One region of the Serratia sp. TSA_130.1 genome, then DNA from elsewhere that is predicted to be linked to it. Evidence: predicted binding sites of a transcription regulator. Region 1 holds the regulator's gene; the other holds the start of a gene.

What was found. Region 1 encodes LexA, which represses DNA repair genes until DNA is damaged. Its sites were predicted from a motif close to TNCTGTATGTACATACAGNA; they were not measured.
Region 2: a site for LexA is predicted at 2,698-2,717, ahead of ACUTQY_RS17300 (metal-dependent hydrolase). Genes of this name have one in related genera too.

The regions. Positions count from the first base shown of each region.
Region 1 covers NZ_JBQZFS010000010.1:31,335-42,484, reverse strand. Annotated here, with positions in the region: gene ubiC (chorismate lyase) at 71-586, shown strand; gene ubiA (4-hydroxybenzoate octaprenyltransferase) at 604-1,476, shown strand; gene plsB (glycerol-3-phosphate 1-O-acyltransferase PlsB) at 1,543-4,008, opposite strand; gene ACUTQY_RS23645 (diacylglycerol kinase) at 4,157-4,525, shown strand; gene lexA (transcriptional repressor LexA) at 4,628-5,236, shown strand; gene dinF (MATE family efflux transporter DinF) at 5,340-6,677, shown strand; gene ACUTQY_RS23630 (CsbD family protein) at 6,993-7,202, shown strand; gene zur (zinc uptake transcriptional repressor Zur) at 7,305-7,817, opposite strand; gene ACUTQY_RS23620 (hypothetical protein) at 7,940-8,215, shown strand; gene ACUTQY_RS23615 (acyltransferase family protein) at 8,386-9,396, opposite strand; gene ACUTQY_RS23610 (RNA polymerase sigma factor) at 9,908-10,453, opposite strand; gene ACUTQY_RS23605 (tetratricopeptide repeat protein) at 10,472-11,005, opposite strand.
Region 2 covers NZ_JBQZFS010000004.1:346,244-357,393, forward strand. Annotated here, with positions in the region: gene ACUTQY_RS17285 (YniB family protein) at 1-122, opposite strand, end outside; gene ACUTQY_RS17290 (HdeD family acid-resistance protein) at 308-1,588, shown strand; gene hxpB (hexitol phosphatase HxpB) at 1,653-2,318, shown strand; gene ACUTQY_RS17300 (metal-dependent hydrolase) at 2,740-3,288, shown strand; gene ACUTQY_RS17305 (L-cystine transporter) at 3,470-4,861, shown strand; gene phnX (phosphonoacetaldehyde hydrolase) at 4,925-5,734, opposite strand; gene phnW (2-aminoethylphosphonate--pyruvate transaminase) at 5,744-6,847, opposite strand; gene phnR (phosphonate utilization transcriptional regulator PhnR) at 7,002-7,721, shown strand; gene ACUTQY_RS17325 (2-aminoethylphosphonate ABC transporter substrate-binding protein) at 7,896-8,906, shown strand; gene phnT (2-aminoethylphosphonate ABC transport system ATP-binding subunit PhnT) at 8,915-10,039, shown strand; gene phnU (2-aminoethylphosphonate ABC transporter permease subunit) at 10,041-10,904, shown strand; gene ACUTQY_RS17340 (ABC transporter permease) at 10,907-11,150, shown strand, end outside.

The DNA of each region.
Region 1 (11,150 bases):
TGGGGGCCTGTTAACAGTTTGTATCGTCTGGCGCGCCGTACCGGCTGCGGTTCAGGCGAGGAGTAAAGCAATGTCTGGCATCAGGGATTCCATCCTGCCGCCGCTGGAGTGGTTATCCGAACAGGATCCTCCGGCGCCCGCCGCCGTCAGCGACTGGCTGATGGAGTTAGGCTCCATGACCCGCCGATTTGAACGCCATTGCGCCCAGGTGCGCGTTGAACCGCAGCGCGAATGCTTCGTCACGCGCGAGGCGCTGGGCGACGAGGCGAACCACCTGCCCGACAGCCCGCGCTACTGGCTGCGCGAAGTGGTGCTGCTGGGCGACGACCAGCCCTGGCTGCTGGGGCGCACGGTGATCCCGGAACATACGCTGACCGGCCCCGATCAGGCGTTGGTGGATCTGGGGACGCTGCCGCTCGGGCGCTATCTGTTCAGCAGCGGCGATCTGACCCGCGACTATATCCATATCGGCCGGCAGGACGCGCTGTGGGCGCGTCGTTCACGGCTGCGGCTGGCGGGCAAGCCGCTGCTGCTGACCGAACTGTTTTTACCGGCTTCGCCGCTGTATTCAGCGGTTCCCGCATAAGAGAGGAGAGCAAGACGTTGGAGGGAAGCGTGACTCAAAGTAAATGGCGGGCTTACAGCCATTTGATGCGCATTGATAAACCGATCGGCACGCTGTTGCTGCTGTGGCCGACGCTGTGGGCGCTGTGGCTGGCCGGGAAAGGCGTGCCGCCGCTGTCGATTCTGGTGGTGTTCGTGCTCGGCGTGTTCCTGATGCGCGCCGCCGGCTGCGTGGTGAATGATTACGCAGATCGCGCGGTGGACGGCTACGTAAAGCGCACCGCCGGGCGGCCGATGCCGAGCGGCCGGGTGAGCGCGAAAGAGGCCAAGGTGCTGTTCGTGGTGCTGGTGCTGATCTCGTTCTGCCTGGTGTTGACGCTGAATGCGATGACCATCTGGCTGTCGCTGGCGGCGCTGGCGCTGGCCTGGGTATATCCTTTTATGAAGCGGGTGACCAACCTGCCGCAGTTCGTGCTGGGCGCCGCGTTCGGCTGGGGCATTCCGATGGGCTATGCGGCGGTCAGCGAATCGCTGCCGCTCAGCTGCTGGCTGCTGCTGCTGGCGAACATCTGCTGGACGGTGGCCTATGACACGCTGTATGCGATGGTCGATCGCGACGATGATCTGAAAATAGGCATCAAGTCCACCGCTATCCTGTTCGGGCGTTATGACAAGCTGATCGTCGGGCTGTTGCAGTTCGCGACGCTGCTGCTGCTGGTGTGGGTCGGTTATCTGGCGCAGCTCGGCGGGGCGTTTTACTGGTCGCTGTTGCTGGCGGGCGCGCTGTTCATTCACCAGCAGAAGCAGATCGCCGGGCGCGAGCGCGAGGCCTGTTTCAAGGCCTTCCTGCAGAACAATTATGTCGGGCTGGTGGTGTTTATCGGCATCGCGCTCAGCTATCTGCCGGCGTAACGGTTTCCTGCAGCAAGAAAAAAGGCACCCCTCGGGGTGCCTTTTGTGTTTCCGCGCCGGGCGAAATCACTCGTCTTTCTCTTCTTGCGCATTGGTTTGCGGCAGAGCGTTGGTCTCTTCCGGCATGTTGACGCTTTCGATGGTCAGCTTGATTTCCGGCGTGATCAGATCGCTCAGCATGTTGTACACCTCGAGGGTGTGCTCGCGGATCGCATCGCCGCTGTCGTTGATGTAGCCTTCTTCGCGCAGCGTCGCCACCAGGGTGGAGAATACCGCCTTGTCGAAGAACTCCGGCGCGTTGATGCCGTGCAGCACCGACAGACGCTGTGCCATGATGCGGCTCTCTTTCTCCAGCGCGCCGCGGTTGATGCTCGGGTTGGCGCTGAGGATCGACATAGTGATGGCGTAGCGTTGCAGGGTTTCGCGCACCCCGGCGGCCAGCAGCTGCAGCGGGCGAATGCGCGCCGGGTTCAGCACCAGCTCGTCGCCTTTGTCGCAGATCAGCTGTTGGCGGATCAGCTCGTCGATCATCGGCCGCAGCACGTCCGGCAGCTGCTCCTTGTCGTTATGCAGGAACAGCTCGGCTTTCAGCATCGGGTAAATCATGCCAATCTGGCGCAGCAGTTCGGCGCGCGATACCCGGCGATGATGCATGACGATGCTGGCGATCAGCGACGGCAACACCAGCAGGTGGTGGATGTTGTTGCGGTAATAGGTCATCAGCACCGCCTGCTCGCGCGGCAGAATGATGATGTCGCCGATGTTGTCCTTTTCCACCTCGAACTTGTTCATGTTCAGCGCGTGATCCAGCAGCTCGTCCGGCGTCTGCGTCGGTACGGTGACGTCATGCGCGTAAGGCGCGTTGCGCATCAGCTGCAGGTAGCACTCGAGCTGCTCGAGCAATTGTTCGCGGGTCAGCGAACGCTGGCGCGAGGCCAGCAGCGCGGTGGAACACAGGTTCATGGCGTTGGCCGCGGCGGCATTGTTGATGCGCACCATGATCTGGCCGGCGAGATCGTTGACCGTCGGCGTCAACCAGCTTGGGCGCTGAGCTTCGATCGGATCGATCGACTCGCGCCACTGCGGCACGTGCTGGTTGAGGTAAGCGGTCAACGGCAGCGGTTCGCCGAAGTTGACGTAACCCTGGCCCAGATTGCGCAGTTTGCGCAGGCCGCGCAGCATCTGCAACAGGCTCTCTTTTTCCTTGGTGGCGCCGCGCAGCTCTTTGGCGTAGGTGCCCACTTCCATCACATGCTCGTAGCCGATGTAGATCGGCACCAGCGTGATCGGACGGGCGCCGCCGCGCAGCATCGCCTGGATGGTCATCGACAGGGTGCCGGTTTTCGGTTCCAGCAGACGCCCGGTGCGGGAGCGGCCGCCTTCCACGAAGTATTCCACCGAGTAACCGCGGGTGAACAGCTCGCCGAGGTATTCGCGGAACACCGTCGAGTAAAGCTTGTTGCCCTTGAAGGTGCGGCGGATGAAGAACGCGCCCAGGCGACGGAAGATCGGGCCGGCCGGCCAGAAGTTGAGGTTGATGCCCGCGGCGATGTGCGGCGGCACCAGGCCCTGGTGATACAGCACGTAGGACAGCAGCAGATAGTCCATGTGGCTGCGGTGGCAGGGCACGTAGACGATCTCGTGGCCGTCCTGCGCCAGCTGGCGCACGCGCTCGGCGTTGGTGACGTTGATGCCCTGATACAGCCGGTTCCAGGTCCAGCTCAGCACGCGATCGGACAGACGCACGGTTTCGTAGGAGAAGTCGGCGGCGATCTCTTCCATCAACGCGATGGCGTTCTGCTGGGCCTTCTCGTGCGAGATCTTCTTGCTGCGCGCTTCGTCCTCGACCGCTTTTTCGATCGCTTTGGACGCCAACAGCTTGTTGAACAGATCCTGACGGGCCGGCAGGCTTGGGCCTACAGCGGCCAGGCGTTGACGCGAGAAGTGCATGCGCGCCACGCGCGCCAGTTTCTGCGCGATGGTTTTATCCGTGCCGTGTTCGGTGGCCATGCGGCGCAGCGAAACGGTGTTGGAGAAGCGCACGAAGCTGTCGCGGCCGAGCCACAGCACGGCGAAGAATTTTTGCACGCCGTTCAACAGACGCAGGTGCGGCGTGCCGTGGCCTTCGCGGCCCGGCGAGCGGCCGAACATGACCGAAACCGGCAGCATCTGAATGTCGAGATCCGGATTGCTGCGATGCAGATCCAGGTAGTCGTGGAACAGCTTTACCGACTCTTCTTTCGGGGTGTAGTAGCGGAACACGCGCGGGCCGTCGTGAATGAACACGTAGCTCGGCAGCACAGTGCCGTCGATCTCCAGCGCGTTGAGCGGATCGGGCAGATCCTGCGCCAGGCACTGGGTGCGCAGCGTCAGCAAATCCGCCTTGGAATTGTAAGGTAAAACATACAAAATCGGCCGTGAGGGATCCAACCCTAGCTCGGTAACCGGATCTGAAGGGATGACCTTACTTCTTACCAACAATTTAAGTGGTAAATTCAATATTTTATAATAAATTTTACGCCAACCTGACATAACAACGTGAAGCCTCTTGTTAGCAATGCGCCGCAAGCATACCAGAAACCGGGTAGCAGATCTGTGGTGTTCGAAAACCGAGAGCCGTCAGCGCGGACTGTTCTAGACTCTTTTTATTATGACCGACCTCTGAGAAAGGCACGAAAACATGGCAAACCAAGCAACCGGATTGACCCGCATCATCAAGGCCGCCGGCTATTCTTATAAAGGGCTTTCCGCCGCCTGGCAACACGAGGCGGCGTTCCGCCAGGAACTGGTGGTGACCCTCCTGGCTATCATACTGGCTGTCTGGCTGGACGTGGGTGCGATAGCGCGCATTTTATTGATCGGATCGGTGGCGCTGGTGATGATCGTCGAGATCCTGAACAGCGCGATCGAGGCGGTGGTGGATCGCATCGGCAGCGAACACCATGAGCTGTCCGGGCGGGCCAAGGACATGGGATCGGCGGCGGTGTCGCTGGCGATCGTACTCGCGCTGTTCGTTTGGGGCACGGTCTTGTGGCAGCATTTTGGCTGATGCAAAGCGCCTACTGACTGATTTTTATTTATTCTTCGGTTCCCAATCCGCGCTTACCTGTATATACTCACAGCAAGACTGTATAAACAAACAGGGGGCGGAATGAAAGCACTAACTACCAGACAGCAAGAGGTCTACGATCTGATTCGCGATCATATTTCGCAAACGGGCATGCCGCCGACGCGTGCCGAGATCGCGATGCGTCTGGGGTTCCGTTCGCCTAACGCCGCCGAAGAGCACCTGAAGGCGCTGGCACGCAAAGGCGTGATCGAAATCGTCTCCGGCGCGTCGCGCGGTATCCGCCTGCTGATGGAAGAAGAAGAAGGGCTGCCGCTGATCGGCCGCGTCGCCGCCGGCGAGCCGCTGCTGGCGCAGCAGCACATCGAAGGGCACTACCAGGTGGATCCATCCCTGTTCAAACCGAGCGCCGATTTCCTGTTGCGGGTGAACGGCATGTCGATGCGCGACATCGGCATTCTGGACGGCGATCTGCTGGCGGTGCACAAAACACAAGACGTGCGCAACGGCCAGGTCGTGGTCGCGCGCATCGAAGACGAAGTGACGGTCAAACGCTTGAAAAAGCACGGCAACGTGGTTGAACTGCTGCCGGAGAACAACGAATTCCAACCGATCGTGGTCGATCTGCGCCAGCAGAATTTCACGATCGAAGGGCTGGCGGTCGGCGTGATCCGCAACGGCGACTGGATTTAATCGCCGCGCCATTACCGCCGCTCCCTGTATCAATCGCCCCTGTTTTGGGGCGTTTTTGTTTCTGACTTCGCCCTTCGTCACTCTGTCACAGGAACATCCCATCATGCGCCTGATTTCCGCCTTCACCAGCGACACCGATAAAGCCCTGTGGCGCCTCGCCCTGCCGATGATTTTCTCCAATATCACCGTGCCGCTGCTCGGGCTGGTGGACACCGCGGTGATCGGCCACCTCGACAGCCCGATCTATTTGGGAGGCGTGGCGATCGGCGCGGTGGCGACCAGCTTCCTGTTCATGCTGCTGCTGTTCCTGCGCATGAGCACCACCGGCCTCGCGGCGCAGGCGCTGGGAGCGAAGAACCCGCAGGCGCTGGCGCGCGCCTTTATGCAACCGCTGCTGCTGGCGTTGTTGGCCGGGGGGGCGATCGTCCTGTTGCGCTACCCGCTGATCGAACTGGCGCTGCGGATCGTCGGCGGCGATGGCGCGGTGCTGGAGCAGGCGCGGCGTTTTCTTGAGATCCGCTGGTTGAGCGCGCCAGCGGCGCTGGCCAACCTGGTGCTGCTGGGCTGGCTGCTCGGCGTGCAGTACGTGCGTGCGCCGGTGATCCTGCTGATCGTCGGCAACCTGCTGAACATCGTGCTGGATATTTGGCTGGTGATGGGCCTGGGTTGGAACGTGCGAGGGGCGGCGGCGGCCACCGCCATCGCCGAATATGCCACGCTATTGCTCGGCCTGTGGCTGGCGTGGCGGGTGATGCGTCTGCGTGGTATTACCCTGGCGATGTTGCGTCAGGCCTGGCGTGGCGATCTGCGTCGCCTGCTGGCGCTCAATCGCGACATCATGTTGCGTTCATTGCTGCTGCAGCTGTGCTTTGCGTCGCTGACCATTTTCGGCGCTCGCCTGGGGAGCGATGTGGTGGCGGTTAACGCGGTGTTGATGAACCTGCTGACGTTTACCGCCTATGCGCTCGACGGCTTCGCTTATGCGGTGGAGGCCCATTCCGGCCACGCCTACGGCGCCCGGGACGGCAGCCAACTGCGTAAGGTGTGGCACGCGGCCTGCAGGCAGGCGGGGCTGGTCGCGTTGGCCTTCGGCCTGGCGTATGCCGTTACCGGCCAGCAGATCGTGGCGGCGTTGACCTCCCTACCGGAGCTGCGCGCGTTGGCCGCCCACTATTTACCGTGGCAGGTCATTTTGCCGCTGGTCGGGGTGTGGTGCTATTTGCTGGATGGCATGTTTATCGGCGCCACGCGCGGCGCTGAGATGCGTAACAGCATGGCGGTGGCCGCGGCAGGGTACGGTCTGACGCTGTTCAGTGTGCCGCTGCTTGGCAATCACGGGCTCTGGCTGGCGCTGGCGGTGTTTCTGACGTTGCGTGGCGTGGCATTGGGCTGGATTTGGCACCGTCACCAGGTGCGCGGCAGCTGGTTTACTGCACATTAAACCGGACGTTTTGTTGGGTTAATGGTTAGTTTTTCTTATGATTTTGGTCATGTTTGCTTACATGTTTTCAGCCTTGATCTGTTCGCGTTAGTTCGTTGTTTGTTAGCGTTTTTTGTTTTTATTTTGTTTGTTAATGGTTTTTTATTCTGTGTTTTGGCTTTTTTATTTCCATGTTTAACTAGAATGAATCATGTGGCTGGTAAATGAAGGGGAGCGGTGCTTCTTAAGGTGAAGGAAGCATCGGCCAGAAAAATTTCTGGTTAACCCCGACCGGCAACAGGGATCACTGATTCACCACAGGTTAACGGAGAGACTATGAATAAAGATCAAGCCGACGGTAACTGGAAGCAGCTGAAAGGCAAAGTGAAAGAGAAATGGGGCAAGCTGACCGATGACGATCTGACGGTCATCGAAGGGAAACGCGAACAGCTGGTCGGCAAAATTCAGGAGCGCTACGGTTACCAGAAAGAGGCGGCCGAAAAAGAGGTGAAGGCCTGGGAAGATCACACCAAACACCGCTGGTAACACGCAGGGCCGCCACTGACGGCGGCCGGCAACAGCGCAGGCCGGCGTCGCTCCATCCTCTGGCGCCCCGGCCGCAGGTACAGGGAAGTACCTGACTTCGTCTTACTTCTTCTTGATGGCGATGCTGTGATCGTGTTCGGCGCAGTCATGCTTGCTGTCACAAGCTTCAACTTCAACGCAACCGGCGCACAGACCGTGCGCTTCCACCACGCTGTGCCGCAGTGCAAATCCGGCTTCCTGTGCCAGCTTCTGCAGCGTTTCCTCCACGCCTTCGGTGGTGCGTTCGGTCACCTGGCCGCAGCGGTCGCAGATAAACAGCGCGGACGTATGCATCGGCTGTTCGAAATGGTGGCACAGCACGTAGCTGTTGGCCGATTCCACTCTATGGATAAACCCTTGCTCCAGCAGAAAATCCAGCGCGCGGTATACCGTCGGCGGCTTGGCCTGCGGTTCGGCGACGCGCAGCAGATCGAGCAGGTCATATGCGCTGATTGCACCGGGTTGCTGAGTCATCAGACGCAGCACTTCCAGCCGTTGCGGCGTCAATCGCACATTGCGTTGCTGGCAGAGGCGTTCAGCCTGCGCCAGCAGCTTTTCCTGGGTGGTTGAGTTCATCGCAAATATCCCGGTACGTAAAAAAGCCGATTTTACCATGATTACGGCGAATCGCCGAGAGTTGCCCCCTTTTCCCCTGATGATAGCGCAGGGAAAGGCGCGCCGATCGCGCTAAAAGAGAGATGCGTCACAACTTTTCCCCGCCGTCGGGCGGCAAATCAACGTTGCCGTTTTTAGCGCTGGAGAGCGGGGGACGAGAGCGGTATAACGCCTTTCACCCGCGTGATGAGCAGGAGCCCTGTGTGATGACGGAAAGAGAGAAGCTGTTAAGCGGCCTGGAGTACAACAGCCGCGATGAAGAACTGATCGGGATGTATCGTAAGGTCTATAAAGGGGGGATTATGGGGGGAAGGGGGCACATGGCAAAAATAATATTGTCTGTAACAATATTATTTTAAATCGTGTAATGATGAGTGATTTAATAGTAATCTTATTAGATTTTACTGCTTTGCGCTATCCTTGATGCTATATATTTTATTGAGTTTCATGGTTTTTTATTTGATGAGACGTTTTTTTATAATTTTGATAGCCACTTTTATTAAGTGGCCATTAATTATTTATGTTCCAATTAACGATGTATTCTTTTTTCTATTTTTTCATACAGCAATATACCTAAAATGGCAGATGCAAGTATTGTGATAAAGCCGGAAATTAGGCATATCCATATATTGGAAGTGCTTTTAGATACCATTCCGTAAGCTAACACTATGAATGAGTGACTCAAGTATATAGTATATGATGCATCACCAATCTTTAAGAGGGTTTTACTATCTTGATTAATCGGTAAGATAAAAATCAGTATCAATACGCTTAATAGGTAGTCTAGGATTACAGGTTTGTCAATGTAGGTCGCTATTAGTATCAATATGGTTGTAATTATCCACAGGGTATGATTATTCACTCCTGCCAGAACTTTTGTTATAACATGTTGGTTTTTCTCTAGTAATATCCCCAGTACGAAAAGTAAAAGTAACCAATTTGAGAAAAATAAATTCAATTCTGCCGCAGGGAATATATTAAGGTGTGAAAGCATTACTAATGCTGAAAAAAATACAAGTAATAAAATCGGCATTAATTTCTTGCTTGTTCCTAACATTATGAAAAATGCAAATGTTATATAAAATAGCATTTCATATCTTAATGTCCATGCTTGTGTCAAAACTGGTGGTGTTATTTTATCTTCCGTTATTCCATATGGTATGAGAAGATATGAAAATAATATTTGTGAGACACTATAGTGATGGGAGCGCATTGCCAGGCCTAAACCCCATAATGCAAGAAATACTGAAAGATATACCCAATATAAAGGATATATCCTCTTTACTCTTTTTTGTATGAAAACTTTAGCATATGAAACATCAAAGGTTTTGTTTTTTGTCGTATAGGACATTATATAGCCACTGATAGCAAAGAAAACATATACGCCAATGTTACCCATATTAACTGTTTTCTTAAGCATTGTATCAATAAAGTCAATGCCTGTAGACTGATAGAGCGAGAATTGCGTTACAGTATGGTCTATGACGACAAGCATAGCTGCTATCGCTCTAGCGTACTGTAATGATTCTAATTTTTTCATAATTACCTTTTTGAATGATTATGGTATTTAGTTATTTTCACTTTTTAATTTAGAAAACTAAAAATATTGCCCTGAACACCTTGGTTAAACTTCGTTATGAAGTAAGCTTCATTATTAAGGTCTCCTTGGTTTGGCGGTATTTATACCTGAGGGCTAGTAAATTATGGTATGCTCGATAATTATTATTTCAATGGACAATGTAGTATTGATATCTTTATTTTAAACATGATTATTGTAATTTCCTTATTTTTACTTTTTCAGTAATCATATATTTTATGTTGGTAAATAGCAGATATCATAAGAGAATAAATATGCGGTTTCCACGATTTTCCTTTTTTTAGGAACATCCTTATATTTCCTTATGACGTTAATAAAAACATAGTATCAGAGTATTTACAATGGTAAAAGGTAATCGATTCTAAAGCGTTGCTACCTCTAGTTTATTTGGGCAAAGCTCAATAACCCCCTCTGGGGCAGCCATGCCGGGTTATCCGCTCGTTGGAATAGGGCGTTATCGACGAGCAGGAGGCAAGGGGGCGGGATGGCGCTCTTTGCGGTGCGGGCCGGCGTTTGCCAACGGGCGGTCATCGGCCAATGCCAGACGTGCGGTCGCCAAACGGCTCATGACGGTGCCGATCGGCACCGCCAGCACTTTTGCGGCTTCCCGGTAAGACAGCCCTTCGACATACACCAGAAACAGCGCGTTGCGCTGGGCCGTCGGCAGCCGGCTGACGCGCCGCATCACTTCATGGAGCCAGACCGGCTGTTCGCCGTTGTCCGCATCGCCCAGCTCTTCCGCCGCCATGCAGCCTTGCCCCTGGCGAAGATGTTGGGCGCGAATTTCATTGAGCCAAATAGAGTGCAAGATGGAAAACAGCCAGCGATCCAGGTGTGAACCGGGGGTGAATTGCGCGGCGCGCTCCAGCGCACGCAGGCAGGTAGCCTGCACCAGATCGTCGGCGACATCCCGCCGGTGCGAGAGCACCAGCGCATAGCGCCACAGGCGGGAGAGATAGTGGCCGAGTTCATCGCGTATCGCATCGCCGCTGATAGTCACCTCCGCAGGCGCGTCGGATCAAGATTCCGGGTGGCGGTCGATGGCCGCCGCCAAATCGCGGTACTCCTCGCACCCGGTGCCGCACAGCGACTGGATCACCTGCAGCTGTTGGCGAGCCAGATCGGGCCGGCCTTTCAGCATATAGGCTTCCCCCAGGTACTCGCGCACTTTGGGGTATTTCGGATCGAGGGCTACTGATTTTAAATAATAGCCGATCCCTTCATCGGTGCGGCCAAGCTTGCGCGTGGCGTAGCCACGATAGTTCAGCGCAACGGCGGTGTTGGGATTTTTCAACGTATTGAGCATATCGAGCGCTTCCTGATAACGGCCGCTTTTCGCCAGTGCATAGGCGTAGTTAGTGCGGTCGGCGTCGTCGACCTTGCCGCTTTTATCTACCATGCAGGTCTGAGTTTTGCTGTCGTAGACCTGGCCTTTCGGACAGGTTGGCGGGGTTTGGCCGCTGCCGTCGCCGCCCATCGCCAGCGCCGCGCCGGACAACAGCAGGCAGCCGGCAATGGCCGATGCCAGCAGGCGTTTAATGAAGCTGTTCATGGTTATGTCCTCAAGGCAGAGGCGCCGTGCGCGCCCGTAATGAGATAACACCTGAACGAGCGGGTTTATTCGCCTTGTCTCCGCTTATTTTTGCCGGCGGCAAGCGGGTTTTCCCAACGGCGCCGATTGTCGTTATAATAGCCGT
Region 2 (11,150 bases), on a different contig from region 1:
TCACTGTGCTGATAGATAAAACCCAGCACGGAAATCAGCGTCGACAGCAACGCCGGGATAAAAACCACCCATCCGAGAATGCGTTTCAAAATGGCGAGACGCCCGGCCTGTTGATACGTCATGTGTTCCCCTTGTTAGCGACGTAACCGAATCGGCTAAGTCTACCTGCTGTTGGCGAAACTCGCCCACCGTTTTCTTCACTCCCGCTGTGCTACAAGCTTAGCCGAATTAGTCGAAATCAAAAACTTAACCGCGCCGGCACACTATCATTGAAGAGATAACGTTATCCATTCGGGCAGAGGCCGCCATGATTCGACTGATTATCTTATTGCTGGGCGCGCAGGCGCTGCACGGTCAGCGCCGTCTGTTGGTGCTGTTCGGTTGGCTGTGGATAGCCGCAGGGGCGCTGATGCTGTTCGACATCCTGCAGGATGGCCGGTCGGTGCTGGCGCTGGATGCCCTGGCGGTCATCCTGGCGCTGGAGGGGTTGGTGGCGGTATCCGCCGCGCTGGTGATCGGCTCTTCGGCCAGCAGGCCGGTGCTGCTGAAAGGATTGGGTTTTGTCTTTATGGCCTTTTTAATGCTGGACGTGCCCGCAGACGATAACATCGTCGCCACCGTGGTGTTTGGCAGCGCGCTGCTGCTTGACGGCGCCGTGCGCATCGCCTCCTCCACGGTGATTCAACACAGTCGATGGAAAGGCGTGGCGCTGGCGGGCAGCGGCGAGATCCTGCTTTCGTTGATGATTTTTGTCGGCTGGCCGGCGCCGCATCGGATGACGGTGCCCTTTTGCCTCGGCGTGATGATGGTGCTTTCCGGTTGGGCCTTATTGCGTATCGCCCGGAGACTGACAAGCTTCTCTCTGAATCAGCACCCCGCGCGGCAGCCACCGCACCCGGAGGATGAGACTGCGCCGCTCACGGTGTATGTCTGGACACCGATTGGTGCGGCTAAAGATCCGCGCCGGCGTTACATCGTCGACCGATACATCGCGGCGGTCGACGGCGGCGGCAATATCTCCACCGGTCACGCCGCCCTGGCGCTCGCGCCGGATGTGTATATCAGTCACTACCCGCTCAACGACATCAGCCATTCCGTTCAGGATTTCCGCCAGTTGTTGCATGCCGGCGAACAGAACAACGTCGACGGGCGTTTCCTGCCCGACCTGGCGGGCGAGATCGCCGCCTGGTGCCCCCCGGACAAGAAAATTCAATTCTACCGCTATAACCCGGCGGCGCTGCGCGCATTCTGGCTGCGTTATCGGCAGGACGCCACCTACAATCTGACCCGGCGCAACTGCTCCACCACGGTCATCGGCGCGCTCGACAGCGCGTTGGAAGGCGTGCTGGGCGATAAACATCTGTGGCGCCGCTTTCTGTTGCTGGTGCTCGATCCCAACCTGTGGATGCTGGCGGTACTGCGCAGCCGCGGCGAAAGCATGACCTGGACGCCGGGTTTGGTGCTGGACTACGCACGCATGTTGCAACAGGTCACCGAGCGTCAACACCAGCGCTGGTGGCTGAAATTGCGCGAGGTGTGGAATATCCTGCGTTTTGGCAAAAGCCAAACGCGCAGGCAAAGGTTTTAGTCTCGTCACCGGCGATGATAAAGTGTCGGGCACATTCACCCGCGCCGGCAGGAGTTAACCGTTAATGGCTTATTCGCAACGCATTGAAACCGCAATTTTTGATATGGACGGCTTGTTGATCGACTCGGAACCGCTGTGGCTGCAGGCTGAGTTGGATATCTTCGGCGCGCTGGGTTTGGATCTGTCCGACCGTCACAAGCTGCCGGACACGCTGGGGCTGCGCATCGATCTGGTGGTGAAAATGTGGTATCAGGCGATGCCGTGGCAAGGGGTTTCGCTTGATGAGGTGTCGGCGCGGATTATCGAGCGCGCCATCGAGCTGGTGCACGAGACGCGTCCGCTGCTGCCGGGCGTTCAGCAGGCGCTGGAGCTGTGTCGCAGCCAGGGGCTGAACATCGGTCTCGCCTCCGCCTCGCCGCTGCACATGCAACGGCAGGTGCTGAAGATGTTCGAGCTTGAGGATTACTTCGATCAGCTGGTTTCCGCCGAATACCTGCCGTACAGCAAGCCGCACCCGGAGGTCTACCTGATCGCCGCCGAACGCCTGGGCAGCGATCCGCTGCGCTGCATCACGCTGGAAGACTCGTTTAACGGCATGATCGCCACCAAGGCCGCACGCATGCGTTCCATCGTGATCCCGGCAGCCGAATACCGTCACGATCCGCGCTGGACGCTGGCGGACCACAAGCTGGACACCCTGGAACAGCTCACCCCCGCCCACTTTGCCTGACCTGCGGCGCCGGCCATCGGCGCCCTGGGTTTGCCGCTCTGCGTCATAAAAGGGATCCGCACCGCAAAATAAACGAAACACCGTTTCATTTTATTGAATTGGCATGACGTTCTCATTATGCTGCATGGCAGGGAAAGCGACGGCCCGCGGCGCGTTGTCACTGCCACGCAGCGCGGTTCAAGGCCGCCGCTTCCTCCCGCCACACGCCGAGCAACCGTCTTTTTTCTCACCGCCATACGCCCCCCATCGCCCGCTTTTTGTTCTCGCGCGTCAAAATCGATGCTTTGTTACCCATTGCCGTAACAAGCCGTTGTAAAACAGGGGAAAATAAACAATTGGTTACAGGGTAACTGCTTCCACTACTGGGAATTTTCCCATATACTGGATAAATTAACAGTTTACCAGTCGGAATCGCAACAGCATGACTGCGGAAGGACACCTTATATTCTCTGTCGCTTGCGCGATCTTCGCCAAGAAGGCGGAAGTGACGCCAGAGCTGGCTACCGGCGACTGGTGGCACATCATACCCGCCGCGCTGCTGACCTCACTGCTGCCGGACATAGATCACCCCAAGTCGGTGCTGGGCCAGCGTCTGCGCTGGATCGCCATTCCCATCGCCCGCGCCTTCGGCCACCGCGGTTTCACCCACAGCCTGCTGGCGATCGCCGGCGGCATGGCGCTGTTTCAGCTTGATGTGCCGCGCAGTTGGCCGATCCCGGCCGACGCGCTGCACGCCATGATCATCGGTTACTTCAGCCATCTGCTGGCCGACATGCTCACGCCCGCCGGCGTACCGCTGCTGTGGCCATGCCGCTGGCGTTTTCGCCTGCCGCTGCTCAACTCGCAAAAAGGCAACCAGCTGGAGCGGGTGCTGTGTCTGTGCCTGGTGGCGTTTGCCATCTGCTGGCAAGGTGATTTCACCCTGCCGGTGCAATCCTATGTCGAGCAAATCAGAAATATCAGACTCTGATCACAAAAAAACGCTTAACCCATCACCTTGAAGTATATAAAACGAACAAAAACACACAAAAAGCTATATCAAATTCCATTTGGATATAAGTGGGCCACTCGGCAAACTGTTACGATATTTACATCGCGACATACGTGATGCGTTGTCGTTTTTATAAGAAAGATTATTGGAGACATTGGGGATGAATCTTCCGCTCGTGATTAACGTGCTGGTGTTTGTCGCGCTCCTTTTGCTGCTGGCGCAAACCCGCCACAAGCAATGGAGCCTGGCGAAAAAAGTGCTGGTCGGCCTGGTGGTCGGCGTGGTGTTCGGTCTGGGCCTGCAGCTGGTGTACGGCTCCGACAACCCGGTACTGAAAGAATCCATCAGCTGGTTCAACATCGTCGGCAACGGCTATGTGCAGCTGCTGCAAATGATCGTCATGCCGCTGGTGTTCGCCTCGATCCTGAGCGCGGTGGCCAAGCTGCATAACGCCTCTTCTCTGGGCAAAATCAGCGTACTGACTATCGGCACGCTGCTGTTCACCACGCTGATCTCCGCGCTGGTGGGCGTGCTGGTCACCAACCTGTTCGGCCTGACCGCCGAAGGCCTGGTGCAGGGCGCGCAGGAAAGCGCGCGCCTGACGGCGATCCAGACCAACTACGTGGGCAAACTGGCCGACCTGACCGTGCCGCAGATGGTGCTGTCGTTCATCCCGAAAAACCCGTTCGCCGATCTGACCGGCGCCAGCCCGACGTCGATCATCAGCGTGGTGATTTTCGCCACCTTCCTCGGCGTGGCGTCGCTGCAGCTGCTGAAAGACGACAAGCCGAAAGGCGAGCGCGTGTTGGTGGCTATCGACACCCTGCAGGCCTGGGTGATGAAGCTGGTGCGTCTGGTCATGAAGCTGACGCCGTATGGCGTGCTGGCGCTGATGACCAAAGTGGTCGCCGGTTCCAACATTCACGACATCGTCAAGCTCGGCAGCTTCGTGGTGGCCTCCTACATCGGCCTGGCCATCATGTTCGTGGTACATGCCATCCTGCTGGCCTTCACCGGCGTGAACCCGATGAAGTTCTTCCGCAAGGTGTGGCCGGTGATCACCTTCGCCTTCACCAGCCGCTCCAGCGCCGCCAGCATTCCATTGAACGTGGAAGCGCAGACCCGTCGTCTGGGCGTGCCGGAATCCATCGCCAGCTTCTCGGCGTCGTTCGGCGCCACCATTGGCCAGAATGGCTGTGCGGGCCTCTACCCGGCGATGCTGGCGGTGATGGTTGCGCCGACCGTCGGCATCAACCCGCTGGATCCGGTGTGGATCGCCACCCTGGTCGGCATCGTCACCATCAGCTCCGCCGGTGTGGCGGGCGTGGGCGGCGGCGCCACCTTCGCCGCGCTGATCGTGCTGCCGGCGATGGGCCTGCCGGTGACGCTGGTCGCGCTGCTGATCTCGGTCGAACCGTTGATCGACATGGGCCGCACCGCGCTGAATGTCAACGGCTCGATGGCGGCAGGCACCATCACCAGCCAGCTGATGAAGCAAACCGACAAAGCCGTGATGGACAGCGAAGACGAAGTCGAACTGGCTCACCGCTAACGCCGTCTCAGAACAAAAAAACCGGGGATTATCCCCGGTTTTTTTATGCCCCGCTTTCGGTCGTTACGGCCGCTCGCCGTTCGCCAGCCGCCGGTTGATATCGGCGATCACATCCGGTAATTGCGCCAGCGTGTCTATCACATAATGCGCGCCCGCCGCGTACAGCTTATCGGCGGCCGCCGTGCGGCGCTGCGCTATTTCCCCCGCCGCCATTTGACGGTACTCCGACCAGGTAGCGCCGAACTCGTTGCCGGACAGCGCCAGCCCGACGCTCCACATCCCGGCGTTCAGCCCTTCGGCAATGCCCGGCACCGCGTCATCCACCTTCACGCAGTGCGCCACCGCATCGATGCCCAGCACGATGACGTTCTGCAACGCCATCCACGGCCCCGGCCGCCCGCCGGCCGCGAGATCGTCAGTGGCGACCCAGTAATCCGGCGCGTAACCGCGCTGCGCGGCGGCCGGCGCCAGCACCTCCATCACCGCGCGCGGATAACCGGAGCAGGAGCCGATTTTAATGCCCTGTTCGCGCAGCCCGGCAATCACCTGCGGCACGCCCTCAATGGGATCGGCGAAGTCGATCACTTTGGCGATTTGCAGCGGCATAAACGCCTGATACAGCGCGTCGATGTCTTGATGGCTCATCGAGCGGCCCAGCTTCTGTCGCCAACGCGCGTCGACCGCCGGCAGTTTGCCCAGCGCCTCGATGTGCTGCCATTTGCCGAGGCCCATCGGAATGCGCGCTTCCGCCAGGCTAATATCGATATCGAAGGTGTGTTTGAACGCCTCGACGAAAATCTGCGTCGGCGCAAAGGAGCCAAAGTCCACCGTGGTGCCGGCCCAGTCGAGGATCACTGCGTTGATCTGTTTCATGGTCAATCCTTATTGATTCCAGTACATCGCCTGCCCGACGGCCGCCAGCAAACGTTCGATATCCTGCGGATAAATTTCCCCGATGTTGCCGATGCGGAAGCAGTCGCTCTGCGACACTTTGCCGGGATAAATCACGAAACCTTGCTGCTTCAGGCGCTGATAAAACTCGGCGAAGCGGTAAGTGTCGGCCTTCGGCGAATAGAACGCGGTGATGATCGGCGAATGCAACGCATCGTCCAGCAGGGTTTCAAAGCCCAGCTCGCGCATGCCCGCCACCAGCCGACGCTGATTAGTCTGATAGCGGTGGTGGCGCGCGGCAATGCCGCCCTCTTGTTCCAGCTCTTTCAGCGCCTGCGCGAAGGCCAGCACGGTGTGGGTCGGCGACGTAAAGCGCCATTTGCCGGCCTGATCCTCCATACAACGCCACTGGGCATACAGATCCAGCGACAGCGAGCGTGAGCGGCCGGCGCATTTCTCCAGCTCGCTGCGGCGGGCGATGACAAAAGCGAAGCCCGGCACGCCTTGAATGCATTTGTTGGCGGAGCTGATCAGAAAATCGATGCCCAGCGCGTCCACATCCAACGGAATGCCGCCGAAGCTGCTCATGGCGTCGACGATAAAGGTCTTGCCGTTGCGCGCCGCCAGACCGGCAACCTTCTGCAGCGGGTTGAGCATGCCGGTGGTGGTTTCACAGTGCACCATGGCGATATGGCTGATGCGCGCATCGCTTTTCAGCACCGCCTCCATCGCCGTCACATCCGGTTCATTCACCTCACCGCAGTCGAAAGCGTGGTGGTCGATATCCATCAGCCGCGCCATTTCGATCATCCGCGCCCCGTAGGCGCCGTTATTGACGATCAGCAGCTTGTCCTGCGGGCCGATGACCGTGCCCAGCACGCCCTCTACCGCGAAGCTGCCGCTGCCTTGCAGCAGCACCGAGGTATAACCGGCGGACGGCGTCGCCAGCGCCACCAACCGTTGGCGAATGCGCTGCACCACGCCGAGGTTGTAATCTTCATCCCAGGTGCAGCTGTCATACAGCATCGCCTCTTTCACCGTTTTCGACGTGGTCAACGGGCCGGGGGTCAACAGCAGGTAGTTACGATCGGACATGTTATTCACCTATTGGTCTATACCAGATTGTGCGCATTGTGGCGGCAAATTCCTGCCTCGGTCAAACGACAAAGCGCGGTGAAACAAAAAATTCATCTGGCTATGTATAATAAGCGCGTGCCGGAATGTCGGGCCGATGCCATAGCGAGACGAAATGAAAGAACATCAGGGCGATATGCCTCACTACCTGCAGATCAAGGATCAGCTTCAGGCGCGCATCACCCGCGGCGCGCTACAGGCCGGCGATAAGCTGCCTTCGGAGCGCGAGCTGTGCGCCATCTTCTCCACCACCCGCGTCACCATTCGCGAAAGCCTGGCGCAATTGGAAGCCACCGGCGCCATCTACCGCGCCGATCGCCGCGGCTGGTTCGTCACGCCGGAACGGCTGTGGCTGGATCCGACGCAGAACACCAACTTCCACCGTCTCTGTCAGGAGCAAGGGCGCACGCCGCGCACCGCACTGCTGTCCGGCGAAAAAACCACGGTGCCGCTCGACGTGATGCAGCCGCTGGCGCTCGAACCGTTCGATCAGGTGTATCTGCTGCGCCGCGTGCGGTATGCCGACGGCCGCGCCATCTGCTATTGCGAGAACCACTGCCTGCCGCAGCGGGTGCCGGCACTGCTCAGTCACGATCTCAACGGCAGCCTGACCGAGGTTTATCAACAGCATTACGATTTGATTTACAGCAACATGCACCTGTCGTTCTACCCGACCGCCCTGCCTTATCGCGCCGCCAACGCGCTCGGCGCCATGGTCGGCCTGCCCGCGTTGCTGCTGCGCCGGTTGAATTACGATCAGCACGGCCGCATTCTCGATTTCGATATCGAATACTGGCGCCACGACAGCCTGCGCATCGAAGTCGATACGCTTTAACCCCCTGCATGCCGGGGCTGCGCCTGCCGCTCCGCCTTTCTCTCCCACGCCTAATCCCCGTCTCCGGCAACTATATTTTGCCGCTTTCATTTGTTTGTCATATTTGCCGATTAGCTTGGCCGCATATCTGGTGTATACCAGTTTCGCATAAACCCGCACAGTGAGGCTGAAGCTATGAAATTCTCTCGTCTGGTCGTGATGACCGCCATCGCACTCGGCGCCGCGCCGGCCTGGGCCGCCGACGCGGTGGTGACCGTCTACTCCGCCGATGGTCTGCACGACGGCGATCACAGCTGGTATCAAACCCAGTTCGACGCCTTCACCAAGGCGACCGGCGTCAAGGTGCAGTACGTCGAAGGCGGCTCCGGCGCCATCGTGGAACGCCTGTCGAAGGAGCGCAGCAACCCGCAGGCCGACGTGCTGGTGACGCTGCCGCCGTTCATCCAGCGCGCCGCCGCGGAAAAACTGCTGCAGGATTTCACCCCGCAGGATGCGGCGCAGATCGCCGACGCCCAGCCGCAGTTCGTGCCGCTGGTGAATAACTACCTGAGCTTCATCTATAACGCCAAACTGCTGCCGCAGGCGCCCGCCAGCTATCAACAACTGCTGGACGCGCAATTCCGCAATAAGCTGCAGTACTCCACGCCGGGTCAGGCGGGTGACGGCACCGCGGTGATGCTGCAGGCGTTTCACAGCTTCGGCAGCAAAGATGCCGGTTTCGACTACCTCGGCAAGCTGCAAAACAACAACGTCGGCCCTTCGGCCTCCACCGGCAAGCTGACCGCGCTGGTCAATAAAGGCGAGTTGCTGGTGGCCAACGGCGATCTGCAGATGAATCTGGCGCAGATGCGCAGCAACCCGAACGTGAAGGTGTTCTGGCCAGCCGGGCCGGACGGCAAACGCAGCACGCTGGTGCTGCCTTACTACATCGGCCTGGTGCAAGGCGCGCCGCAAAGCGCCAACGGCAAAAAACTGATCGACTTCCTGCTGAGCAAAGAAGCGCAGAGCAGCGTCAGCGCCATTTCCTACGGTATGCCGGTGCGCAAGGACGTCACCCCGACCGACGATAACTTCAGGCAGTCGCAGGCGGCGCTGAAAGGCGTGGACATCTGGGCGCCGGACTGGGACCAGGTGGTGAGCAGCCTGTCCGCCGATATCTCCCGCTGGCGCCAGGTGACCGAATGACGCTGACGATGCCTTCTACCCTCTCTTCCCGCGCCGAGGCGCGGGATAGCAGCCTCGACATCGCCGGGCCGTCGGGCATTCAGCTCAACCGCGTCAGCGTGTCGTATCGCGGCACCGAGGTGCTGAAACCCCTCACGCTCACCATCGCCCCCGGCGAAGTGCTGGCGCTGATCGGCCCCTCCGGCTCGGGCAAAACCACCGTGCTGCGGGCGATCGCCGGATTCGTGCAGCCCTCCGCCGGACGCATCGCCATCGGTGACATCGATGTCACCGACGTGCCGCCCTATGAGCGCGGCCTGGGCATGGTGGTACAGAACTACGCGCTGTTTCCGCATATGCGCGTCGAGGACAATGTGGCGTTCGGCCTGCGCGCGCAAGGCAAGCCGCGCGGCCTGACCGCCGAGCGCGTCGAAGAAGCGTTGGCCATCGTCGGCATGTCCGCCTACGCCAAGCGCTATCCCAGCCAGCTTTCCGGCGGCCAACAGCAGAGGGTGGCGATCGCTCGCGCCATTGCGGTGCGCCCCAAAGTCTTGCTGCTGGATGAGCCGCTGTCGGCGCTGGACGCGCAAATCCGTCACAGCATGGTGGAAGAGATCGCCCGCCTGCACCGCGAGCTGCCGGATCTGACCATCCTGTACGTCACCCACGATCAGGGGGAAGCGCTGACGCTGGCGGACAAGATCGGCATCATGCGCGACGGCCACCTGATCGCCCACGGTGAAACCCGCGCGTTGTACCACCATCCGACGAACCGCTTCGCCGCCGAGTTTCTCGGCCGCGCCAATCTGCTGCCGGCCACCGCCCTTGAGACTACCGCGCAGCAAGGCATGACCACCGTCAGCTGCGCCGGCAAAGTGATCGGTTGTTTCACCTACGGCGCACAACGCGGCTTCGACAAGCTGCTGTGCATCCGGCCGCAGCATATTGCGCTTGATGCCGACGCCCAGCGCAGCAACTGCCTCATCGGCACGCTGCGCGATATTCATTGGCAGGGGGAGCTGACGCACCTGCAGTTCGAGGTACAAGGCCATTCGCTGCGCGTGGTCACCACCCATCGCAGCCGGATGCCGCAGATCGGCGAGCGCGTGCCGCTCTATTTCGCCCCCGACGATGCGGTACTGATCGAGGACTGACATGACCGACTCTACGCTTACTCGCCCGGCCCAGCGGCTGCGTTTGCCGCGCCGCCTGTGGATCCTGTTGCCGCTGCTGGCGCTGGCGACGCTGTTTTTCTACCCGCTGGCGTTGATCGTCAAACAGGCGTTTACCGACGAACAAGGGCTGTTCAGCGCCGCTGCGCTGCAGCAGGCGTTCGAATCACGCCGCTTTGTCGGCGCCCTTCTCAACACGCTGCAGATCGCGCTGCTGGCGACGCTGGGCTGCCTGGTGCTCGGCACCCTGCTGTCGCTGCTGCTGGTGTTCACGCCGTTCCCCGGCAGCCGTCTGATCGCCCGGGTGATCGATACCTTTATCGCCATGCCGACCTTCCTCATCACGCTGGCCTTCACGTTCATCTACGGTTCCGCCGGCCTGCTGAACGGCACGCTGATGGCGACCTTTGGTTTCACCCTGCCGCCGGTGGATTTTCTTTACTCCATTTGGGGGGTGATCCTGGCGGAAATCACCGTGTTTACCCCGCTGGTGATGCGCCCGCTGATGGCGGCGCTGTCGCAGATCGACCGCAGCCAGCTCGAGGCCGCCAGCATCCTCGGCGCCCGGCCGGGGCGCGTGGTGCGCCAGGTGATTTTGCCCGCCGCGCTGCCGGCCTTGCTGGCCGGCGGCAGCCTGTGTTTGCTGTTGACCACCAATGAGTTCGGCATCGTGCTGTTTATCGGCGCCAAGGGCGTCACCACGCTGCCGATGATGGTCTACTCCAAAGCGATTCTGGAGTCGGATTACGCCGTCGCCTGCACGATCGCCGTCGTGAATATCGCGCTATCGCTCGGGCTGTTCTCCCTTTACCGCTACGCCGCGGCGCGCGCCGGGCTGAGGAACTGACAATGTTGATTTGGTCCCGCACCGGACGCACCCTGACCTGCACGTTGACGATCACGCTGTTCGCCCTGTTCTTCTGCCTGCCGCTGGCGGTGATCCTGATGTCCAGCCTCAGTGAGCAGTGGAACGGCGTGCTGCCGAGCGGTTTCACCCTCAACCACTTCCGCCAGGCGTTCAGCGGCGCCTCCTGGGACGCACTGATCGCCAGTCTGGCTATCGGTTTCAGCGCCAGCCTGTTCGCGTTGTTGT